Regions from separate parts of the Paenibacillus sp. FSL R5-0486 genome, predicted to be linked through region 3. Evidence: a T-box and tRNA genes for the amino acid it is inferred to sense, from the RefSeq annotation. Region 3 holds a T-box; the other regions hold tRNA genes.

Region 1 (4,453 bases), 2.4 Mb from region 3:
TGCCATAGGTGCCAGGCAGTTTGTTGTGCAAGATGCGCCGGAGATTACAGTTTCAGTACCGTCGAGGATTTCATGGTTTACGTTGTAAACGATGGTTTTCATGTCGCCAGTAGCTGGTGCGGAGATAACAACTTTCTTAGCTCCACCTTTCAAGTGTTTCTCAGCTGCTTCTTTAGTTGTGAAGAAACCAGTACATTCCAGAACGATATCTACGCCCAGGTCGCCCCAAGGAAGTTCTTCCGGGTTACGGTTAGCCAATACTTTAACTTCTTTGCCGTTCACTTTGAAGAAGCCATCGTGTACTTCAACATCGCCATCGAAGCGACCTTGAGTTGTATCATATTTGAGCAAATGAGCGAGCATTTTAGCGTCAGTCAAGTCGTTGATTGCTACTACCTCGATGCCTGCTACATTTTGAATACGGCGGAATGCCAAGCGTCCAATACGTCCAAAACCGTTAATACCTACTTTAATCATGAGTAAGTTCCTCCCAAGTTTTGATTAATTTTTTATGAAACTTATATATTCAAGACAGACGGTGAAGTCCGTCAAGACAACAATAGTTGTGATACAAAGTAAAACCTTATTCCATTTCAGCAACGATGACTTCGGCAGCAGCCTCATCAATAATCAGAATATCTTCCTGACCAAATCGTAACACGGAATGTATTGCAGCAGCTTTGCTTTTGCCACCTGCAATTCCAATCACAACATCGGTTCGTTCAATATCCTGAAGTCGCATACCCAGTGTAAGCATGGTATGTACCACCTCACCCTGATCATTAAAGTAATAACCGAAAGATTCAGATACGGCCCCTTGCTCCTGAAGTTCATCTATAATCTCCGTCGCAAGTTTGCGTCTTTTGGCCATTTCTACGGCATCACCAATTCCATGAATAACAATCCGTGATTGCCTGATCAGCTGCAGAATCTCCTGAACACTAGGGTCCTGGATTAATGATTCATAGGCATGATCACTGAGCAAATCCGGTACATGCAGGAGTTTGTATTGCGCCCCTACCCGTTTTGCCATTGTGGATGCGATCGTATTAGCCTGAATTTCAAGGCTTTCTCCAAGTCCACCGCGTGCCGGTACGAACCAGACACCTTTGAGCGAAGTTGGCGGATTTAGTTGTTCTGCGACTTCGGCCGTTGTTGAACCGCCAGTAACGGCGACAACGTCGTTGTCACTCATGATATTGCCGAGAGCCTTCGCTCCGGCTCTGCCCAGTTCCCTTTTGGCAAATGGAGAAACGTCCGAATCGCCAGGAACCACAACTACCTTTTGCAGACCGTATGCTTGCTTGATGCGCTCTTCCAGCTCGGATAATCCGAACAACTCTTTGGCTACGGGCTCTAACTGCTGCAGCAAATCATACCCTGCCTCGCTGATCTTCATTCCTGCACTGTCAATTTCAATAAGTCCCTGAGCCTTTAACAGATCGGTCTCAGCCCTCAGAACCCGCTCGGTCATCTGCATGGAATTAGCTAACGTTCTCCGTCCGATCACATCCGATAACATGATCTGTTGCAGAATCGTATACCTCTTTTTCAAGATATCCATGAGATCAGGCAGAAGCTGCTTTTGTACTTCTAAAATCGTTCGCATGCTTTCCACTCCCGCAAGTTCTCGTTCTAAGCTCTCTTTCATGGCCCTAAAACGTCCCGGGTTAACTTTTTAAGTCCCACGTCTATTCTACCTAAAACTGACGTGACATGCAAGTGTTTCAACGTGTTATTTCGACACGCATGCAGCGTTTGTACGCGCCTATTTTCACAATCTTAGACTTCCATGATCTAGGACTAGCTCACGCATACCATATATAGAAGAAACAAATGAATTCAATCTACATATCGCTCAGAATCACATTTCATACGGCATGTCCAAAACCTCTAATAGCATTTACTTAAATGTACTCTTTATCCACTCTTCTTCATCATGATCATTTTTAGGTTAATCCAAACCAATACGACAACGAACTGCTTGCAATTAAATATTTCATGAGCTATAATCATTATTGCTGTCACATAATGTGCGCCCGTGGTCCAATGGATATGACGTAGGCCTCCGAAGCCTGAGATCCAAGTTCGATTCTTGGCGGGCGCGCCATTTTTATTTAACAGCTCATAACCCATTTAACCAATGAAACCGGAAAGGTTTCTTTTTTTTGCAAGTTAGTTTGACTTTCTTTGACTTTTTGTTTGGAATTGTTTATTATGTGGGTAATACGGTAACAGTTTAAGTATAAACACCAATAACATTTACATTCCAAGGAGGTTTTTCACGTGAGTTTTATTCCAATGGTCGTTGAACAGAGCAACCGGGGTGAGCGCGCCTACGACATCTACTCCAGATTGCTGAAGGATCGTATTATTTTCCTTGGTAGCGATGTTAATGACGTAGTGGCTAATGCCATTATGGCACAGATGTTGTTCCTGGCTGCGGAAGATCCGGAGAAAGACATTCACTTATACATCAACAGCCCAGGCGGATCGATTACAGCCGGTATGGCGATTTACGATACAATGCAATTCATCAAACCGGATGTATCTACCATCTGTGTAGGTATGGCGGCTTCCATGGGTGCATTCTTGTTGAATGCCGGTGCAAAAGGTAAACGTTTTGCATTACCAAACAGTGAAATTATGATTCACCAACCACTTGGTGGTGCACAAGGTCAGGCTTCTGACATCGAAATCCGCGCTCGTCGCATTTTGAAAATGCGTGATACGTTGAACCGCATCATCTCTGAGCGTTCAGGTCAACCGCTGGAGCGGATTGAGAAAGATACAGATCGTGACTACTTCATGAGTGCTGCTGAAGCCGCCGATTACGGTATCATTGATAAAGTCATCGAAAACGTAGGATCACAAGGCATCTAAGTGTGACGTAGACCACGGTCTATGCGTTAACATAATCAACACCTAACGTAATCAGCAACATATAATTGTGTTGTCTATACGAGAAGAAGCCCTCATCATAATTATGATGGGGGCTTCTTTTTTCATTTTATAAGGAAGAAAACTTAAGAGTGCACAATAATGATTCTTTATTTGGTTCCAGATACATTACTGAAAGGTTCCGTGCCTTTAGGGAGAAGCTCTTTATACGTAAATGGCATTTCAGGGAATCCCTCTGCGTACGCCGTATACTCATACAACTGGAAGAACACAACTACACCCGTTGGTGTCACATAGAAATCTTGATCTTTATTCAACCCTTTATAACCGTCGAGGTATCCACCGCGGGCTTTCAGTTGTTCACCCACTTTTTTACTCAACGTCTCGCGCATGGTTTTGTTATTTTGCAGCACATCATCTAACGTAAGCTCCTTGCCTGTGTCCAGTGCAAAGGTGTGTCCCGTACGGTATGTCATGCCATGAGCGCCAGCATAATCCTCATATCGTTGTGTAATGAGTCCCAGCACGCCTTTTTCGTTGTACGTCACTACATAGGAGCTCTCAAATGCATATGGACGGTTGGCTGTTGCACCGCCGAATTCAGATGTCTGTTTCTTGAAGTCAGCTACATACGCATCCACTTCATCTTTCAACACTTTGTTGATCGCCGCTTCAGCTTCTTTGCTGGCAAGTCCACTCACTTGCGGATATTGAACATCTACTTCAGCATTTTTTACAGTAACATTAACTGTTGCCGCTTTAATTTTAACGCTATTTTGTTTCACCTTGCTGAGTGTCAACGTTTTGGTTTTGGCATCCCAATTCCCCTGTACACCCAGATAATCTCTCATTGCCGAGAATGGGATATACAATCGACCCTGAATCAATTTCGCTTCCACCTGAGGGTAATAACCGTTAATATAAACGTTTGGCTGTCCATCCATCAGGCTAACGGTCATCGCATTGTTGGCTGCTGTTACCGTATATGACTTGGTTTTCGCATCATATTTCAGCGTTCCACCTGCCACATCTTTAACTGCCGTAAGAGATACCCAAGTTGAACCACCTTGAAGAAGTCCTTTTTGAGTCAGTGTTTTTCCACCCGACTTCAGGGTCACCTCAGCTGTGGTTGTCACTTTCGAGGATACCGATGCCGCCTGAACCGAACTGTCCTGCCACACCGAACCGCTACCTACAATAATTCCTGTTGCAAGCAACGCACTTGTCCATTTTTTCCATGATGTCATATATAAAACTCCTCTCTGAATTCACAATTAGGGATCATTGCGTATGTAATCCTGACCTGATCGCATATCTCATACGCTCACCTCTCTATTATAATTAACCCGATTTCGGAAAGGTTTACAGCTCGAGTTACAATGTTGATGAATATCAGTAGGAAAATATATGGGGATATGACCTTTTTGTCACGAACAACTATACAAAAAAGATACCAATATACAGCATTTCATGTTGCTTCAAAAAGGTACCCTTCTATATAACTTCATCAAAGTTTGCTTTTCCAACAAAAAAAGACTCTGTCCACAGGACA
Region 2 (4,453 bases), 3.1 Mb from region 3:
TTCGACAAGCTATCCGTCATACGGACCAGCAGCTCTGATTCCTGGGTCAAATCCCGATTCCACTGTATGAAGCCGGTAATACCGCACATGGTTTGTTCATCCTTTCTTGGTCGAGTCATTCATCCGTATGGCTGCTTAGTTACTGGCAACCAGCAAATGTTGTCTTTTCGTCAGAGGTCGTAACAAATATATGCCGAAAGCAGGCATAAAATGTCTGTCCTCTTCGGAAACTAGTTCTAGGGACAACGGCCTCAACATGCCTGTGAAGGAGAGAACATGCAATGGACAGTATGAAGTATTATGTGTCTGTCATGGGCCGCTCCGTTATTCCGGATCCGTCGGTAACATCATATGAATGGATCATTCAGGCAACGCCGCAGGAAGCGGAGCAATTACTGGGACTGCTGAGCCTCATGCAGGAAAAGGAGGAAGAGGCCTTTCCTGGCATGGTATTCCCATGGCCAGATACACCGGAGGAGTCCGTAAACCGAGCTTATGAAACGGTATTACAACAGGTGTATCGAGAGATTTACCGATTGGGCACACCAGAGACACGATACCAGATTGAACAAAGTACATGATAAGCACAAAGGAAAAGGAGCGCGATGACGAATGTATGCCATTCAAGATGCCAAAATACGCAGATTAACCGAGGTGGATGGATTGTCTTGTGCAGAGGTTGAAGTGCAGCCTGGAAATGCCGGAGATCCATCGTTACTTGTATACGTGGCTTCAACACAGCCCGGAAATTCGCTGGAAGTTGTTCGGATTGTACGCAATCACTCCGATTCGGCGATCGACTGGTATAACAATAATATGCATACTGCGTTTGAAGAGGCGACAGATACCGCATTTGAGAACAGCGAAGGTATGACAGTAGAAGAAGATAAAGCTCGGTTTCAAAGTGAGTTGTTTTCCTTTGGTTTACTTGGTCCAACACTTCAGCGTTATCTGATCGGGCAGGCTTAACAGGTAACGCTCCAGCAACACATGTGGCGATAGTGGGATAGAGTTCGATGTTGAGCTATATGTAGATGCGACCTGTTGCTGTTGCTGGTTGCTCTGACTGTATCTGTAACTGGAAAAACCCGCCGTTGTTGAACGGCGGGTTTTGTTATGCGATGGTCAGATCAGGTGGAGATGTGATCAAGCATACTCGCGCAGCACTTGAATCCCTTTAACCACATTGTACACAAAGCTTAATCCGTAAATCACAAAGAATAGAATGACAAACCCAACGGCGGAACCCAGACTATGCGCAGTCACGAAGAAATAAAATAACGGAATGGCAGCGAGAAAGGGGAATACATGTGAGAATAAGGCGCGTTTTGCATGTCCCTCAATGTAATCATCCTTGGCAACAATCCATATAATGATCGGAAACAGGAACGGGGCAAAGAAAATACTAAAGTAGGATAAGGCTGATAAAAGTTGTCTCATGACGATTCTCTCCTTCAATGGATCATTGAAATGTATGTATGCAAAAGATTACCCAGCAATTCTGACATTGAAAATGTCTGATGTTAATCTTACTCTAAATGTCCCAATCTCCTCAATATAACCTGGTTCAAGCTATCATATTCTCCAAGGGACTGAAGTATGAGAATAACACCGAAAAGTACATTTATCGCCTTTGATTACGAATGATGCCTAGTGGCATCATCAACATCGAATATGGAATTCAGCCGAAATAAGCGGATGCTTACGAAGGTTGTTTCCTTTGGAAACAATGTAGTTGCTCACGTAGTTTGCCTACGCTTCGCTACTCCATTTCTAGCTTCATTCCATCTTCTCGGTACTGAAAACCGGAGTTTTTGAACCCGCATTTAAGTATAATTATTAATTTTTTTATAAAACTATTGAAAAATATAGAAATCAGAGTATAATAAGAACCGCGCCGAAAATTTATTATACATATTTGTCTCAGTAGCTCAGCTGGATAGAGCAACGCCCTTCTAAGGCGTCGGTCGGGGGTTCGAATCCCTCCTGGGACGTAAAAAACAAGAAGCTTCCTTCGGGAAGCTTCTTGTTTTTCGTTCAGGGGAAGAGAACCCCAATGGTTCGTCGGAGCATCTGCTTCGTTAGGACTTTTATTGGTTATACCTATAAACAATATAGAATTTATATATTTAAATAATAAACAATTCTGTGCCACAATGAGGATATCAATAACGAAAGCGACGGTGGTATCCATGAAATCATTAAATCAATGGCAAGCAGATGAGTATGACAACAAACTGGCTTTTGTGTCCGGATATGGAAAAAATCTAATCTCTTGGCTTCAACCCCAAAAAGGGGAATACATTCTTGATCTGGGTTGCGGGACGGGGGATTTGACGCATGAAATTTCTCTGGCCGGAGCTGAAGTTATTGGCATGGATGCATCGAAGGACATGATTCGCCGTGCGAGGAAGAAATTCCCTGAACTTGAGTTCGTGGAAGGAGACGGTCATCAGTTTGAGACGAATAGACTATATGATGCCGTCTTCTCCAATGCAGCCCTGCACTGGATGCGAAGCCCGCGATTAGTGGTGGATAGTATATGGAAATCTTTGAAGCCCGGAGGGCGTTTTGTAGCAGAATTTGGTGGTAAAGGGAACGTGCAGACCATTGTGAATGCATTAGAGCAGGTTATGGAGCGAAACACGGGCATTCGTGCATCGGAACGCAATCCTTGGTACTTTCCTTCGATCGGAGAATATAGCCATATTTTAGAGCAAAGTGGATTTATGGTGCGTCATGCCTATCACTATGACCGTCCTACCAGACTGGCAGATGGTGAGCAGGGTATAGTAGGCTGGTTGGCTCATTTTGGAGGCGACTATTTTGCAGGTCTCAGTCATGAAGAGATACAACAAATATGCCATGAAACCAGTCAGATCGTGATGTCTCACCTTTGGAAAGATGATGCGATGTATGCCGATTACAAGCGCCTGCGTATTGAAGCCGTGAAGCCAGAATAAAGTGAAATTTCGCGATAAGTAGCAATTTTTATCGATGTTAAACGAATTATCGTGATTCTTTGTATACTAATTACGCTTCCCCTATATACCAGGAATCTCTTTCGGATAAAGAGGCTCTTGGTCTTTTTTTTGATGCATTATTTTAAAAATGAAATATTCAAACGACAAATAATTACAAATGGATATTTTTATCATACTGAAGACCCATATAAGTAATTTCTATATCATATTTGTAATTATTTAGAAGGAAAATGTGGTATTTTGATAGAATAATTTACCAAGGGTCAATCTTCTTGCAGATAGGCGGTGAAATTGGAGTGTGTATTGCAGTACGCACAAACAGCAGGAACCCATCATTTGGTGACGTATTCACATTTAAAAGGAGGGGCAAAGCCTTGAGTAAACGATTGATATCCACGTTATTAAGTGTTCTGATGGTCTTTTCCATTATTCTCCCCGCGGCTGGAGCCGCTCCCGCAGATTCAGTTATTCAGCTTGACAACTTACCCAGTACAGCCGAAGCCAAACAATGGAGAGAGATTCTTGCAGGACGGGAAGCAAAACTTGCGGCAGATCCATTTTTGGATAAAAGCTTGGAAGGTCTGGGTGGCGAGAACACCCGAGTGATCGTTGAGCTTTCCAATAAACCTGTTGCAGTAGCGCAAGGTGAATCAACCCTCTCCGGAAAATCTTTTACCTCCTCTATGGAAACAAAGGCTGTGACTCAAGTTGAGCAACAACAACAGTCATTTGTACATAGCCTCACTCAGAAGAAAATCAAACATGAAGTATTGGAAGAATATGCATATGCCCTGAATGGTGTAGCGATTGAGCTTAAAGGAAACCAGGTGGGACAATTGCTTCAAATACCTGGCGTGGTCAGCGTATATCCAGACCTTGAAGTTACAATAGCGCCAGAGACAGATGAAGTGAACCCGTACATGAAAGACACAGCTCCTTTTATTGGTGCACCTGAAGTATGGGATCTGGGTTACAAAGGAAATGGCATTAAAGTCGGCGTCATTGATACTGGGATTGACTATGAACATCCTAATTTGCAGGAAGCTTACAAAGGCGGATGGGACTTTGTTGGAAACGACAATGATCCGTATGAAACAACATATCAAGAATGGAAAGGATCGGGCGAGCCTGAGCTTAACGAGCTTGGAAGCCCCTATTACACATCTCACGGTACGCACGTAGCGGGTACCGTTGCTGCTCGCGAGGCGGGGGACTACGGTATTGTTGGTGTTGCTCCTGAAGCAGATATCTATGCTTACCGTGTACTTGGACCGTATGGTAGTGGTCAAACCTCATGGGTACTCGGCGGAATTGATCGTTCTGTTCAAGATGGCATGGACGTAATCAATCTCTCGTTGGGTAACGCCGCCAACGACCCAAGTTATATTACTTCAGTTGCCCTGAACAATGCGATGTTGTCTGGTGTGACAGCGGTTGTAGCAAGTGGTAACAGTGGACCTAACCGTTAT
Region 3 (4,453 bases):
GCACAGAAAACTTTCAATCCTTACCGTACAGCTGAAAATAAACCCGAAAAACCCGTCTGATCTTTCAGACGGGTTTATATATTTCACGCATGACATGCCGCAACTCGGGCAGAATGAGTTTTTCCATGGCCAATTTGACAGCTCCTTTGGAACCCGGCATGGAGAATACGGCTGTGCGTCCAATCGTTCCAGCGACGGCTCTGCTCAGGATGGCAGCGGAACCGATATCTTCAGTGTAACTGAGAAAACGGAAGATCTCACCAAAGCCCGGGAGTTCCTTGTCGAGTAGTGAGGATACTGCTTCATAAGTTGTATCTCGGGGTGCAATCCCTGTACCGCCGCTCAGCAGCACGGCTTCAATATCATCACGAACAGCTGCATCTTGCAGGATGCTTCGAATGTTCTCCGTTTCATCTGGTGTGATGATGTATTCAACAATCTGATAACCCGCTTCATTCAAAAGCTGGTGCATGAGCTGGCCACTGGTATCGGTGTCTTTAGTTCGTGTGTCAGACACTGTAACAATCATGCACGATACCATGTCAGGGGCTTCCTGGCGATGTTGTTCCACTGAATTAGTCATGAAACTTCCTCCTTCAATCAACATGTCCTCATAGCATAGACCATCCGGTAGAATCAGGCAATGTACTGTGGGAGAGTTGAACGTTATTGCACAACGAATGCGGGATGGTGTACACTCGCTAGATATAGATAGATCAGGTTACAAGAAGGACAATCAGAGAGGTGTATACGCATGAATGAAACGATTATAAAAGAACAATCCATACCTGTATATATACTGTCAGGTTTTTTGGGGAGTGGCAAAACAACACTGCTTGTTCAGTTGATCGAACATTGGCAACAGCAGGGTTTGCGTCCCGCAGTGGTTATGAATGAGTTAGGCGAAGTTAATCTGGATGGTCAGATTGTGGATTCCACCGTTCCAATGACTGAGATGTTAGGTGGATGCATCTGTTGTACCGTACGTGGTGACTTGGGATTGCAACTTGCTGATCTCGTTCAAGAGGAATCACCGGATGTGATCATCATTGAAGCCACCGGTGCGGCGAATCCAATGGAGATTCTGGATGCGGTAACGGAGACCTCACTCTACATGCGACTGGAACTGAAAAGTCTCATTACTGTTGTGGATGCAGCACATCTGTCTGGTCTGTATCAGGAGCAGAAGGGGCAGACCTTCAAGCTAATGCAGGAGCAGATTCGTTGTGCGTCTGTGCTTCTCTTGAACAAAACGGATCGGGTGAGTGCACAGGAACTGCAGGATCTGGAGCAGCTTTTGGCAAAATGGAATGGCTTCGCCCCTGTAATTCCTACGGTGAAATGTGAGGTAGAGATGGATCTGTTGCTTCGCAGCGGGGCAGACGTGCATGTACGTGATTCAGCTTCTGAAGCAGACAAGCCAGCTCACCAAGAGCATCATGTGCATACGGAAGCCTGTGGTACACATGGCTGCAATCATGGTCATGAACATACAGATCATACACTCCAAGGCGATGATACGAATACTGACGCATCCCATAGGCATGTCCATGCCCACTGTCACGAGCATTCCGCTCCTCATGCATCACACGAACATGTCATGGTGTATACGCATTATTTCAGTCATCCGGTGAACAGCGAAGCATTTGAACAATTTGTATCTGCTTTGCCACGAGACGTGTATCGAGCGAAAGGTATTTTATCGTTTAGTGACACGGCGAGCCGTTTCTGGTTCCAGTATGCCTACCGTGAATCGGATTACATGAAGATCACACCTCAGGGAGATGTCCCTAATGTTGCTGTGTTTATAGGTGAACATTTTGACCAAACTGTCATTCGTGACCAATTACTGGAATTGGAAGCGATAAAGTAGGTTAGATGATTCAATATTCCTCCGAACTGGGTATTAAGATGCATAGCAAACTTTGCCTGGGAGGTAACTTTAAATGACACAACAACAATATCAACAATGTATCGATGCTTGCCTGGAGTGCATGAATGCATGCAACGTATGTTACATATCGAGTCTGAAAGAATATGATCTGGCGATGTTGCGTGATTGCATTCGTTTGAATCGGGAATGTGCGGAGATCTGCAGTTTTGCTGCACAAGCAATGACACGTGGAAGTGATTTCATTGCTGAAATATGCGAATTGTGTGTGAAAGCTTGTGAAGCTTGCGCCGCTGAGTGTGGCAAACACCACCATGATCACTGCCAAGCATGTGCAGAGGCTTGCCGCAGATGTGCAGAAGCTTGCCGGTTGATGGCAGCAGTGGCGTAAATATTATTTCACTGGAATATATAATTAAAACCGATAATGACCGTTGTCCCCTAAGGGAAGGCAGTGAACACAAGCATCTGAGACGATGTGCCTATGTGTTGCCTTTCAGTAGGGGATTTTTAATGTAGGTTGCCAAGTCTGATCGTGGTATGTATAATGATGGCAATGAATTGAAACGAAGAATATCAATGATCGGGAGAGTAGCCAGATCCATACATGACAGCGAGCCGGGAAAGGTGGAAGCCGGTATGACATGACCTGAGTGAACCGCACCCGTGAGATGGTTATCCGAAAAGATGTGCGTATCCCGATTGGGATAGACCATATCTGTCTGAGGGTAACCCGGCTTGCGACCGTTATACGCATCGAGCGGAACAGTTTTACTGGTATGCATGTTGATGCATATTAGGAGTAGCCTGTTCACCTAGAGTGGTACCGCGGGAACTGTTAATTCAGCTCTCGTCTCTTATTTAGAGACGAGAGCTTTTTTGTGTTTAATTTCAGCCAATAATGAATGGATAAGGAGTGTTTGACATGTTGATGAAGCAGGCTGCGGCCGATATTACCCCTTTAACGGGTTTGAATGAAGAAGAGGTTCTGAGATTACTGGAAGTCCCACCACAGGCGGAGATGGGTGATGCAGCATTCCCTTGTTTTGTATTAGCGAAGTCATTAAAAAAAGCTCCGGCAGTCATTGCGACCGAGCTCGCAACGGGATTGCAGGCATCTGGAATTGAAGCGACTCCCGCCGGGCCGTATGTAAATATCCGTTTCAATCGGGAGAAGCTCGCGCCGAATCTGCTGAAAGAACTGGGGAATGCGGCATTTGGTAAGCTTCAGCTTGGTCAAGGTTCACGTGTTGTAATTGATATGTCTTCCCCTAACATCGCAAAACCCTTCGGAATTGGACATTTGCGTTCTACTGTAATCGGTGCGGCACTGTATCGGTTGTATAACGAAGCGGGTTATACCTCTGTAAGTGTGAATCACTTGGGAGACTGGGGAACCCAGTTTGGCAAGCAGATCGCAGCGTACAAACGGTGGGGCAATGATGAAGCGTTGCAGGCAGACCCGATCCGTACGTCACTGGAACTGTATGTGCGCTTCCACGATGAGGCGGAGAACGATCCTTCTCTGGAGATTGAGGCACGCGACTGGTTCCGCAAGCTGGAGCAAGGGGATGATGAAGCACAGCGGTTATGGGCGTTCTTTGTGGAAGTGAGCATGAAGGAATTCAACCGGATGTATGAACGTCTGAATGTGCAGTTCGACCATACGCTGGGGGAGAGCTTTTACAATGACAAGATGGGTGCAGTGGTTGAAGAACTGAAGGCAAAAGGTTTACTTGAAGAGAGTGATGGAGCACTCGTGGTACGTCTGGAAGATGAGAACATGCCCCCGTGCCTGATTATCAAAAAAGATGGAACAACAATCTATCCTACTCGGGATTTGGCTACGGCAGTCTATCGTCATGAGGTGATGAAGGCAGATCGGTTGTTATACGTGGTCGGAGGCGAGCAGAAGTTACATTTCCGGCAGGTATTTGCGGTCCTATCCCGGATGGGTCATGAATGGTCTGCGAAGTGTGAACATATCCCGTTTGGATTAATGCGTTTTGAGGGACGGAAAATGTCTACCCGCCGCGGTAAAGTCGTCTTTTTGCAGGAAGTGTTGGATGAGGCAGTCGCTCGTGCTTTGCAGATTATTCAGGAGAAAAACCCGAATCTGGAGAACCCTCAGAAGGTGGCTGAGGCTGTTGGTGTAGGTGCCATTGTCTTCGGTGATCTGCGTAATAATCGGTTAAACGATGTGGATTTCTCCTTGGAGGATGCGGTGAGTTTTGAAGGAGAGACCGGACCTTATGTGCAGTATACCCATGCCCGGATTCAAAGTGTGCTTGCCAAGGCAGAAGAGGCGATCCGCGTGGAAAATGAAAACCCTTTGACTAACGGCACGATTGCAGATGATGTAAATGACACAGGGACTACTTCATCCAGTATCGGAGATACCTCATGGGCATTGCTGAAACTGCTTGGTGAATATCCCGAGTATCTGGAAAAAGCAATTCATCGGAATGAGCCTTCGGTCATTGCCAAATATACTATAGATGTCGCTCAAGCGTTCAACCGCTTCTATCACGCCGAACGCATTGCGGATGCGTCATCTGATGT
Region 4 (4,453 bases), 3.1 Mb from region 3:
TAACTGGGTAGGCAACGGCCTGCCAGAGGGCGCGTATATCGTTACAATGAACCTGTGGTGGGGCGAGAACGCAACTAGCTACAAGTTATATGAGGACGGGGTTTTGGTTGATACACAAAAGTTGACTTACAACGCGCCTTGGGCGCAGTTTGCTCAGACGAAGATCACGGGCAAAGCCAACGGCACGTATACGTATGTGGCCGAGTTGACCAACGACAAGGGAACAACGCGGAGTCAGACGTTGACTGTTCAGGTTACCAATGCAACGCCAGGCAAAGCGGTTCTCTCTCAAGATAACTGGGATGGCGATGGCCATTATAAGGTGACCATGAACCTGTGGTGGGGGACCAACGCTACAGAGTATCGTCTCTATGAAAATGATAAGTTGATCGATACGCAAGAACTCCGTTCGGCTACACCTTATGCGCAAAGTGCTGTGACTACACTGTCCGGGAAAGCATCGGGCACGTATACGTATCGGGCAGAGTTAATTAACGCAGCCGGAGTTACCAGCACAGACACGATTAAGGTAAAAGTGAAGTAAGTTCATTCCTCATAGAAATTAATTAAAATGGATTCAATTAATGAAGGAATTGTTCTATGCATAAACGGCCTCCATCCTGATTTGCAGGATGGGGGCCGTTTTGTTTTTTTATAAATGAATTATATGACTAACCGATCATCCTATTTTTGCTGGCTTGAATCCCTGCGATTAACAAAGCGATGGCCAGAATGACCTGTATTAGCAACGGCAGGGCCCATCCTTTTGTCCAGTCATGAAGCATACCGAACAGTAGAGGTCCAACTGCGGCCAGCATATATCCGAAGGATTGGGCCATACCGGACAGGCTGGCAGCTTGTCTGGCATCTTTTGTGCGAAGGACGAAGAACATCGTTACCATGCCAAATGAAGCTCCAGCGCCTATTCCTGCCAACGTGACACCAATGGTAACGAGCGAAGCAATGCCACTTAACAATAAAGCATACCCAACAATTAAAGAAGAGCACGTTATCGCGGTTAGAACACGCTGATCTCGCGTTCGGCCGGCGAGGATTGGAACGATAAAGGTAGCTGGTACACTAACCATCTGCATCAGGGAGAGCATCCACCCTGCTGAGGTGGGGCTGAATCCTTGCTCAGCGAGAATCTCGGGAAGCCAGGTAATCGTTGTATAAAATATTAGAGATTGAAGACCCATAAATAAAGTAATGAACCAGGCCAGGGAAGAGGTCCGTAGACGTACAGGTGTCCCTTCACTCTGTGTGGCTATGAATAACATTCGCTGACGTCCTGCGGCGATCTGGGGGAGCCACAAGAGAAGCGCCAATATGGACAACAAGGCCCACATGCCTAACGAAGCACGCCAACCCATAGATGTGGCTCCTGCTACGGGCACACTCACACCTGAGGCGATGGCGCCAAATATATTCATGGATACAGAGTATAATCCGGTGACGATACCTACCCGCAATGGGAAATCACGTTTGATCAAACTTGGCAAAAGCACGTTGCTTAATGCAATGCCGCACCCCAAAATTGCGGTTCCTGCATATAAAGAGAGAACGGAAGGCAACAAGCGAAATGCCACCCCGATGGTTACAATCATAACAGCCAATAGCAGAGCAGATTCGAGTCCTAACCGCTTGGCAAGACGTGGTGCAAAAGGAGAGACTGCTGCAAAGGCAAGCAAAGGAAGTGAGGTCAGAAGCCCGACCATTGTATGGCCGATACCTGTATCTGAGCGGATCATCTCCACAACGGGACCCGTTGCAGTGATCGGTGACCTCATGGTAGCGGCGATGACGATAATGCCTGCTAACAACAGGCCGAATCTTTTGGATGTCGAAGAATGTTCTTCCTCGGTATGGATAGATGAGTGTTGCTGTATTGAAGATGACATTGATAAAATCTCCTGTTTCCTAAGAAGTTAATATGTATGGATTGTTACATTACCCACTGGGTAAGCATAACATTCTATGTCAATATTGAGCAATGAAATGAAAAAACATCCAATCGACAATGGGTGCCTTGACTACCCTGTGAACTCTAACGAATCCACGTGGTCTTATAATGGGTAAAACCGCTATTTTCAGATTCTAACAAACCTCAGCAACGTTAATAAGGCTATGAAGTGCGAATAACTGGGTTAATACCCCAGAATGGTGAAATAAGCTCTCTAAGATTCGTTAGAGTTCCACAATGCTGAATTGGGAGCAAATAAAGTGTCCTATGTTCGTTAGAATATCGATACTTCAACGTGTTGCTTATAGAGTGATCAAATGCGGGCGCTCCAATACAGCGACATAGAGCATGTAACGAAGCGAATGCTCCGACGAACCATTGGGGTTCTCATCCCCAGACGCAAAAAAAGCTTCCCGAAGGAAGCTTCTTTTAATACGTCCCAGGAGGGATACTTCTCCTTGCAGTCGAGACTGCGAAGTGGTGCTAACGAAGCGAATGCTCCGACGAACCATTGGGGTTCTCATCCCCAGACGCAAAAAAAGCTTCCCGAAGGAAGCTTCTTTTAATACGTCCCAGGAGGGATACTCTCCTTGCAGTCAAGACTGCAAAGTGGTGCTAACGAAGCGAATGCTCCGACGAACTGTTGGGGTTCTCATCCCCAGAACGCAAAAAAACTTCCCGAAGGAAGTTTCTTTTTTATACGTCCCAGGAGGGGGACTCTCCTTGCAGTCGAGACTGCGAAGTGGTGCTAACGAAGAGGATGCTCCGACGAACCGTTGGGGTTCTCATCCCCAGAACGCAAAAAAAGCTTCCCGAAGGAAGCTTCTTTTTATACGTCCCAGGAGGGATTCGAACCCCCGACCGACGCCTTAGAAGGGCGTTGCTCTATCCAGCTGAGCTACTGAGACATGAATTTTTTCAAGCAAAATTGATTTTATCATATGCATACAGGAATATCAAGCGTTTTATTTTGAATTATTTTTCGTATATGATATTTAGCGGCAGTAACGTTTTTTTCATTATATTTAAGGTTATGTTAGAATATCAGGAGAACTCAGAAAATAGATCAACAATCGTTTTAATATATACATCTATTTATGTTGATTCCGACTGGAGATTCAGGATATAGAGGAGGTGCTCCCATTAAGGAATCCACGACCCCGGAAACCGAGCATAACAACAATATTGTGCTGTTTCCTAAGACGCTGGACTATTACCAGATTCAATTGACAGTTATGCTTGAAAATGAACGGTATGGTGAAGCGATGAAATTGCTTCACTTTTTGTTGCAATGTCAGGGACAGGAAGAGCGCCACTATGATGAATGGCGGGCTCTGCTCGAATGGCTTCAGGCTGCGTTTCCTCAATATGAAGAAACCTCGCCTGCCGTTCTTGAAGAACGAGAAGAGGAAGAAGAGATTAGTGAGGAAGACATGGCACGGCAGCATGCCCGAATGAAGCTTGAACAGGATGATGGTTATGCAGATAAGATGCTTCGCACAGTAATGGAGGAGCCGCTGTCTGAACAGACGATGCTGGCTTTGGAGCAACTGGCCTATCTTGATCTACCAAAGATTGACGAGGCACTTACGAGTTGGTTAAAAGATAAGTCGCTTCACCCTCTGCTTCAATTTCGGGTGTTGCAAACCTTGCGTCGACGAGGTGTTCAAGGTATGATCCTGTTTACGAGAGGCGAAGAGCAGGTTGAAGTCGAGATCGACACCGTGCCTCTTAGACCAGAGGAATTCCCGCTCCAAATCGTTCAGATTCTGGAACGAGTGGCAGATCAGACGGAGGTTCATGAACCTACGCTCTTTTATTTTGCCCAAGAACTGTGGATACAATATGTCATGGCGGTGTATGGAACCCGTGATTATGTATCGATGCTGGAAGAAAATGATTCCATGACAGATATATGGGCAGCAGCTCTACATATGACCGTTGCAGACAGTCTGGGTGGTTCGCATGATGAGGAAAATACCCGCTCAATGTATGCTGTGACAGGCGCGATGCGCTTTCGACTGGAACAGGCTTATCGTTCTATGAAACAGTTTGTATCTGCCGGTTTGGATGGTTAATCGAGGCCGGAAACGTTTTCCTTAAACTGTATCAAGGGATTCCCCTTGAAAAAGAATCTAATCTTGTTTATACTAAAATGGTTATTTTGTACGTGATTGCCTACGTGAACATGTGAATTTTGGAGGGGAAAGTATACAATGAAAGCAACTTGGGAAAAGATAGAGAAGAACCTTGGGGTTCTTGAGGTTGAAGTGGATGCAGATCGTGTAACTGCAGCACTCGACAAAGCTTTTAATAAAGTGGTTAAACAAGCAAACGTACCTGGATTCCGTAAAGGTAAAGTACCACGTTCCATTTTCGAAGCACGTTTTGGTGTAGAGAGCCTTTATCAAGAAGCAATCGACATTTTGCTTCCTGAAGCCTATACAGAAGCAATCGACCAAACGGATATCTTCCCGGTTGATCGTCCTG

Evidence for each region. A T-box is a leader RNA that pairs with one kind of tRNA and senses whether it is charged. The one in region 3 lies ahead of argS (arginine--tRNA ligase), so its partner is inferred to be a tRNA-Arg.
Region 1: it encodes a tRNA-Arg, which carries the amino acid that the T-box ahead of argS (arginine--tRNA ligase) is inferred to sense. The anticodon was not compared.
Region 2: it encodes a tRNA-Arg, which carries the amino acid that the T-box ahead of argS (arginine--tRNA ligase) is inferred to sense. The anticodon was not compared.
Region 4: it encodes a tRNA-Arg, which carries the amino acid that the T-box ahead of argS (arginine--tRNA ligase) is inferred to sense. The anticodon was not compared.

The regions. Positions count from the first base shown of each region.
Region 1 is NZ_CP150237.1:182,074-186,526, reverse strand. Features, by position in the region: gene gap (type I glyceraldehyde-3-phosphate dehydrogenase) at 1-477, opposite strand, end outside; gene MKY01_RS00905 (sugar-binding domain-containing protein) at 584-1,609, opposite strand; tRNA gene MKY01_RS00900 (tRNA-Arg) at 2,036-2,110, shown strand; gene clpP (ATP-dependent Clp endopeptidase proteolytic subunit ClpP) at 2,287-2,883, shown strand; gene MKY01_RS00890 (DUF4163 domain-containing protein) at 3,051-4,148, opposite strand.
Region 2 is NZ_CP150237.1:5,752,040-5,756,492, reverse strand. Features, by position in the region: gene asnB (asparagine synthase (glutamine-hydrolyzing)) at 1-89, opposite strand, end outside; gene MKY01_RS25480 (hypothetical protein) at 282-581, shown strand; gene MKY01_RS25475 (hypothetical protein) at 613-969, shown strand; gene MKY01_RS25470 (DUF4870 domain-containing protein) at 1,147-1,440, opposite strand; tRNA gene MKY01_RS25465 (tRNA-Arg) at 1,921-1,994, shown strand; gene MKY01_RS25460 (methyltransferase domain-containing protein) at 2,193-2,963, shown strand; gene MKY01_RS25455 (S8 family serine peptidase) at 3,359-4,453, shown strand, end outside.
Region 3 is NZ_CP150237.1:2,628,054-2,632,506, forward strand. Features, by position in the region: gene MKY01_RS11875 (MogA/MoaB family molybdenum cofactor biosynthesis protein) at 65-583, opposite strand; gene MKY01_RS11880 (GTP-binding protein) at 755-1,873, shown strand; gene MKY01_RS11885 (four-helix bundle copper-binding protein) at 1,947-2,282, shown strand; T-box leader at 2,462-2,752, shown strand; gene argS (arginine--tRNA ligase) at 2,817-4,453, shown strand, end outside.
Region 4 is NZ_CP150237.1:5,745,266-5,749,718, reverse strand. Features, by position in the region: gene MKY01_RS25455 (S8 family serine peptidase) at 1-544, shown strand, start outside; gene MKY01_RS25450 (MFS transporter) at 672-1,901, opposite strand; gene MKY01_RS25445 (hypothetical protein) at 2,266-2,475, opposite strand; tRNA gene MKY01_RS25440 (tRNA-Arg) at 2,798-2,871, opposite strand; gene MKY01_RS25435 (hypothetical protein) at 3,199-4,041, shown strand; gene tig (trigger factor) at 4,180-4,453, shown strand, end outside.